2 regions of the Leclercia sp. AS011 genome follow, and region 2 is predicted to be linked to the other one. Evidence: predicted binding sites of a transcription regulator. Region 2 holds the regulator's gene; the other holds the start of a gene.
The links. Region 2 encodes PhoB, which activates phosphate uptake and scavenging genes when phosphate is short. Its sites were predicted from a motif close to CTGTCATAAAACTGNCNNAT; they were not measured.

Region 1 (3,427 bases), 140 kb from region 2:
TTGTCCGGGGTGAACGCAATGCCGGTGATTTCGCAGCCGCGCGGGCCGGTCAGGAAGCGGCGATATTCATTGGTGCCCGGAATGGTCGCCACCATCTGGTTATTGCCCATCCCCTCATACGATTTCTTGTTAATGGTGCTGGAGGAGACGTCGGTCTGGATCCAGAGCACGCCCTGATGGTCAAACGACAGGCCGTCCGGGCTGCCAAATTCGGCCCCCTTCATGCTGCCCTTCGCCTTTTCATCCGCGGTATCCGTTCGCCCGGCCAGCACCAGAATGTCCCATTTGAAGCGTAACGCAGCAGGATCGCCGCCCTCTTCGTACCAGTGCATAATGTGACCGAAGGCGTTATTGGCCCGGGGATTGGCCGCATCTACTGGCGCTTTGCCCTCTTTGCCACGATCGCTATTGTTGGTGAGCGTGCAGTAGACGCTGCCACTGCTGTGTGGATCCACCGCGATCCACTCCGGGCGATCCATTTTGGTCGCCCCCACGGCATCGGCCGCCAGACGGGTTTTAATCAACAAATCTCCCTGGTTTTCGAACCCTTTGCTCTTATCCAGGCCGTTCTGACCAAAGACCAGCGGCAGCCACTCGCCGGAGCCGTCGTCGTTGAATCTGGCGACGTAGAGCGTGCCGGCGGTCAGCAGCTGCAGATTGGCTTCGCGATCCGCCGGACTGTATTTATTGTCGGAAACAAATTTGTAGATGTACTCAAACTTCTGGTCATCGCCCATATAGGTGACCACGCGCTTATCTGCGGCCAGGGAGACGGCGGCACCTTCATGCTTGAAGCGCCCCAGCGCAGTGTGCTTGCGCGGCGTGGAATCGGGATTGTAGGGATCGATCTCGACCACCCAGCCAAAGCGATTCGGCTCGTTAGGCGTTTTATCCACGTTGAACCTGTCATCCACTTCACTCCAGCGGTAGGACTCATCGCTGTCGCTGATGCCGTAGCGTTTCTCCAGGGCGTTACGCTCGCCTTTCTTGACGAAAATATCCGACCAGTTCTCTTCGCAGGTGAGGTAGGTTCCCCAGGGGGTGTAACCGTTAGCGCAGTTTTGCATGGTGCCGAGCACCTGCTCGCCCTGAGGATCGACGGCGGTTTTCATTAACTCTTGCTGACGCGCCGGGCCGGTGAGCTGCATAGGGGTGTTCACCGTGATGCGGCGGGCAAAGCCGGAGGGGCGCACCACTTCCCAGTCGCTACCGTTCTTTTTCACTTCGATAATCGATACGCCCATGGCGTTCTGGCCTTTGCGCGCCTTCTCCAGGCTCCAGCTGGCAGTGCCGTCACTAAAGAGCATGCCGTTGTCGATGTACTCGTGGTTCATCGCCAGCAGGCCGTGGCCGGGACTCTCCTCCCCTTGCGGCAGGCTAAACCACGCCATACCGTCATGGTGCATGCCCGCCTGCGCCGCCTGCTCGTCTGCCGTGTTGCTGGCGTCGAATTTGAATGCCGGCATATTCCCCTTGATGCCGGTGGCGTCGCCCCAGCGGTAGAAAGGACGCGCGATGTAGCCCTCGGGCACCCTGACCCTATCCTCGGTCGAGACCGGAATGCTGGTAAAGCCGAGCGACACCGCTTTGCTCAGGGCTGAAGGCTGTGAAACCGCAGCCAGAGCGTTTTCAGGCTTGAGTAAAAAGGGGAAGGAGGCGGCGGCACCGGCAACGGCACCCATCTGCAGGAAACGGCGGCGGGAGAGGAACATCTCCGCCACGCTGGAAAATACCGGATTAGCGCTGGGATTACTGACATCGTCGCGATGTTCTTTTTTGAATACGGACTTAAGAGGTTTACCCACGATGGCTTCCTTTCTTTAGGCTAAGAAATGACAAAGTGGGAACACTATAAGAACAATTGATTACATTTTTATAACAGTCAGAAGGAGGGGCATCCCTGCCCCGGATAACGAGGGTCGAACTCAGAACTCGTAGCCGACGGAAACCTTAAAGGTGCGCGGCTCGCCCTGGAACAGGTAGGTGCCGCCGTCGTCCACGCTTGACCAGTAGTTCTCGTCGGTGACGTTTTCGATCCCGGCGCGAACGGTCATCTGGTTCTGGTCATTGTTGACCGCGAAGCGGTAACGCATGCCCAGATCCAGGGTGGTGTAGCTGTCCAGCTTTTTGCTGTTCGCCAGATCCGCATACTGCGATCCGGAGTGGTTCACGCGGGCGGTGGCGGTCAGGCCGTCGATGGGCTTGATGTCATACTCCGCGCCCAGCACGCCGTAGAACGACGGAACGCCGATGGCGTCGTTGCCCTGGTTCACCCCATTGTTGGTTTTGGTCAGCTCCGCCTGCAGCCAGGTGGCGCTGGCGTTCAGACGCAGGCCCAGCATCGGCTCGCCAAAGACGTTCAGCTCCACGCCGCGGTTACGCTGCTCGGCATCCAGACCGTAGTGTTTGGTCTGGCTGTCGAGAATGGCGGACGGCATTTTGATCTCAAACAGCGCCAGCGAGCCGCCAATGCGACCGAAATCGGCCTTCACGCCCACCTCATTCTGCTTAGAGTGGACGATCCCGGTGCTCTGGCCGTAGTTGGTGGCGGTGTTGGGCGCGGTTTTACCCGGCTGCAGCGCCTCGGTGTGGTTGGCATACAGCGATACCGTCTCCCACGGCTTGTAGACCACGCCGTAGGTCGGCATCCAGCGGTCGCCATCGAAGCTGTCACCGGCGTTTTCCATGCCGGTCACTTTGTTATAGCCGCGGATCACCACTTTCTGATGACGCGCGCCGACGGTGAAGAGCAGTTTGTCATCCAGCACGCCGAGGGTGTCGCTCAGCAGCCAGCCCTGGGTGCGGGTGCGGCCGCTGGTCAGCGGATCGCTGTAGTTACCGCCTGCCCCATTGGAGTTGGTGCTTGGTGGCGCATCCACGCCGGTATTGTGGTAGATGTTGGTGACCGGGTTGTTCGCCGCCGCCGACATCTTCCAGGCGATTTTCTCGTTTTTGGTCATCGCCGAGTAGCCGACGTTGACCTTGTGGGTCACAAAGCCGGTAGCAAAGTTGCCGCGGATGCCCGCCATGCCACTCACGCTGTCGCTGATACGGTTGGTATCGAGGCGGGTTGCCGTCGCTTTGCCGCTCTTGTCCGCCAGCTTCGCGCCGCTGTACAGCCCCTCTTCATGGGCGTGCTGGGCCCCCAGACCGGTATAAGCGGTCCAGCTGTCGGTGATGTCGTACTCGCTGCGCCACATGCCGAATTCGTTTTCGATATTGCTGTAGGCCCATTTCTGCGAGTAGTTGCGATCGTTTTTCGGCGGCTCGGGCACGAAGTTCACCCCAGCCACGTTGACGCCGGTTTCCGAGCCGTGGAAGGTTTTCTTCTGATAGCCCAGGTCCAGGGCGCTGCGGAACGAGTCGCCCGCATAGTCCAGACCGGTGGAGAGCAGCGTGGTGCGGCGACGATCGTTCGCCACCGGCG
Region 2 (3,427 bases):
TGGGCAGCGATGGCCGCCAGATCGCCCTTCAGCACCGCCAGCGGTTGGGTCATGGGCACCTCCAGAGCGTCAACGGCGCTGAGCTTGCCCTGGTCAAAACTCACCAGATGCACGCTTTTGCTTTTGCCGGTTTCATCAAAGCTGAGGGGGATAGGCGAGCCGCAGTAGCGAATGTGGTCGCAGCCGCCAATCTTCTGTGCCCGGTGGATGTGGCCCAGCGCGATATAGTCGGCCGCCGGGAAATGCTGAGCGGGGAAGGCATCCAGCGTGCCGATATAGATGTCACGTACCGCGTCACTTTTACTGGCCCCGACGGTGGTGAGATGGCCGGTGGCGATAATCGGCAGGAGGCTGTCACCGCGCAGCTGGCAGGCGGCGGTATACTGATCGGCATAATAGTGGGTGATGGCCTCTAACAGCTGCTGCTGCTTCTCGATCCCCGAGAGGCCCGCCTGGCTTTTCATCACGTCACGCGGGCGTAAGAACGGGATGGGGCAAAGCACCGCTCCGGGCGTCCCGTCGCGTTTGTGCAGAATTTGCGGCCCGTGCCCGGCGCTGGCCACCACGGTGGTGTTAAGAAAGGCCAGAATTTCACGGGATTCATTCAGCGTGGCCACGGAATCATGATTGCCGGCCACAATCACCAGATGGCATCCGGTCTTCTGCAGGTTGACCACGAAACGGTTATACAGCTCTCGCGCATAGCTCGGCGGCGATCCGGTGTCGAAGATATCCCCGGCCACGAGGATGGCGTCGACCTGGTGGGATTGCGCCATCTCAAGCAGCCAGTTGAGGAAGGCTTCATGTTCGGCGGCGCGGCTTTTACTGTAAAAGTTCTGTCCCAGATGCCAGTCCGAGGTGTGAAGTATGCGCATAACAGATCCGTGGCAAAAAAAAGTAAGCGGGATTATAAACATTCAGGGGGAGGAAGATAACCGCTACAATCAGGGCGGCCAGAAAACAACGGCTTGCCTTTACTGGCGGGCAGGTTTTTCATAAATCTGTCATAAATCTGACGCATAATGACGCCGTATTACAAACATGTAACCTAAATAAGACAGGGCTAAGTATGGCGAGACGTATTCTGGTCGTAGAAGATGAAGCACCCATTCGTGAAATGGTCTGTTTCGTGCTCGAACAAAATGGCTTTCAACCGGTGGAAGCTGAAGATTACGACAGCGCGGTGAATCAGCTCAACGAACCCTGGCCCGATCTGATCCTGCTCGACTGGATGTTGCCCGGCGGCTCTGGTCTGCAATTCATCAAACACATCAAACGTGAAGCCTTAACCCGCGATATTCCGGTGATGATGTTGACCGCCCGTGGGGAAGAGGAAGATCGCGTTCGCGGTCTGGAGACCGGGGCGGATGATTACATCACCAAGCCTTTCTCACCGAAAGAGCTGGTAGCGCGTATCAAGGCGGTGATGCGCCGTATTTCACCGATGGCGGTGGAAGAGGTAATTGAGATGCAGGGTCTGAGCCTCGATCCCACCTCACACCGCGTGATGACCGGTGAAAATCCCCTCGATATGGGGCCGACGGAATTCAAACTGCTGCACTTCTTCATGACCCACCCGGAACGTGTCTACAGCCGCGAGCAGTTGCTCAATAATGTCTGGGGCACTAACGTCTATGTTGAAGACCGGACGGTGGATGTGCATATTCGTCGTCTGCGTAAGGCCCTCGAAACCAGCGGTCACGACCGCATGGTGCAGACCGTCCGCGGCACGGGTTACCGTTTCTCAACCCGTTTCTGAACAATGACAGGAGTGTGACGCGTGCTGGAACGTCTGTCATGGAAAAGGCTCTGTTTTGAACTGATATTGTGCTGTATTCCGGCCCTGATCCTCGGGGCCGTTTTCGGTTATTTACCCTGGTTTTTGCTGGCGGCCGTCACCGGGCTGCTGGTCTGGCACTTCTGGAATCTGCTCCGCCTCTCATGGTGGCTGTGGGTTGACCGAAGCATGACGCCCCCGCCGGGAAGCGGGAGCTGGGAACCTCTGCTGTATGGCCTGCACCAGATGCAGATGCGTAATAAGAAACGCCGACGCGAGCTGGGCAGCCTGATCAAACGCTTTCGCAGCGGCGCAGAATCCCTTCCTGATGCGGTAGTGCTTACCACCGAAGAGGGGGCAATGTTCTGGTGCAACGGACTGGCGCAACAGCTGCTGGGCCTGCGCTGGCCGGACGATAATGGACAGAACATCCTCAACCTGCTGCGCTACCCCGAGTTCGCGCAGTATCTGAAAAAACGCGATTTTACCCGTCCGCATAATCTGGTGTTAAACAATGGTCGCCATCTGGAGATCCGCGTCATGCCCTACAGCGACAAACAGTGGCTGATGGTGGCGCGGGATGTAACGCAGATGCACCAGCTGGAAGGGGCCCGGCGCAACTTCTTTGCCAACGTCAGTCACGAGTTACGCACCCCGCTGACGGTCTTACAGGGCTATCTGGAGATGATGCAGGAGCAGACCCTCGAGGGCGCCCCACGGGAAAAAGCGCTGCAGACCATGCGCGAGCAGACGCAACGCATGGAAGGACTGGTGAAGCAGCTGCTGACCCTCTCCCGCATTGAGGCCGCGCCAACCCTTGCGCTCAATGAAACTATCGATGTGCCGATGATGCTGCGGATGTTAGAGCGTGAGGCGCAAACCTTAAGCCAGCAGCAGCACCAGATCACCTTCGAGGTGGATAACAGCCTTAAAGTGCGCGGCAGTAACGATGAGCTGCGCAGCGCCATCTCCAATCTGGTCTATAACGCGGTGAACCACACGCCCGCAGGGACCCACATTATCGTGCGCTGGCAGCATGCCCCCACCGGGGCGGAGTTCAGCGTGGAGGATGATGGCCCGGGTATCGGCCCGGAGCATATTCCGCGCCTGACCGAGCGTTTTTATCGGGTTGATAAAGCCCGTTCCCGCCAGACGGGCGGCAGCGGACTGGGGCTGGCTATCGTGAAACACGCTATCAATCACCACGACAGCCGTCTCGATATCGTCAGCACGCCGGGCAAAAGCACGCGTTTCAGTTTCGTGATCCCGGAACGTTTGATTGCCAGTAACAGCGCCTGATCAGCCCCCTGTAATCAGATATTGCCACAGGCCAGCGTAAGCTGGCCTGTTTGCTTTGCAGTCAACCGAAGCGCGGGTAAATTTTATACGCCTGATGCTTTTTTGTTCGCATGATTAGCCATGGGTTTTTCTTATAATTGGTGTAATGTTTCAGGTCTGACTTTCAACCTGGCATATTGTTCTGGTTTTACGATCCCATATTGCCTTTAAACGTTATAAGCGTTTAAATTGCCCCCCTGATATCGTCGGACAGACTGTATTTGCGTGGTAAATCGAAAAAATATTCCTGACCACGGCAGTTGGGGAGCATTTCCCGCTGAAATTGCACATTTTTTCCGCTGTTTTGTTCCG

Region 1: WFO70_RS11300 (PhoX family protein) is a predicted target of PhoB. The motif match lies at 1,863-1,882, and genes of this name have one in related genera.

The regions. Positions count from the first base shown of each region.
Region 1 is NZ_JBBCMA010000001.1:2,378,528-2,381,954, forward strand. Features, by position in the region: gene WFO70_RS11300 (PhoX family protein) at 1-1,805, opposite strand, end outside; gene WFO70_RS11305 (TonB-dependent receptor) at 1,926-3,427, opposite strand, start outside.
Region 2 is NZ_JBBCMA010000001.1:2,515,227-2,518,653, reverse strand. Features, by position in the region: gene sbcD (exonuclease subunit SbcD) at 1-875, opposite strand, end outside; gene phoB (phosphate response regulator transcription factor PhoB) at 1,070-1,759, shown strand; gene phoR (phosphate regulon sensor histidine kinase PhoR) at 1,781-3,076, shown strand.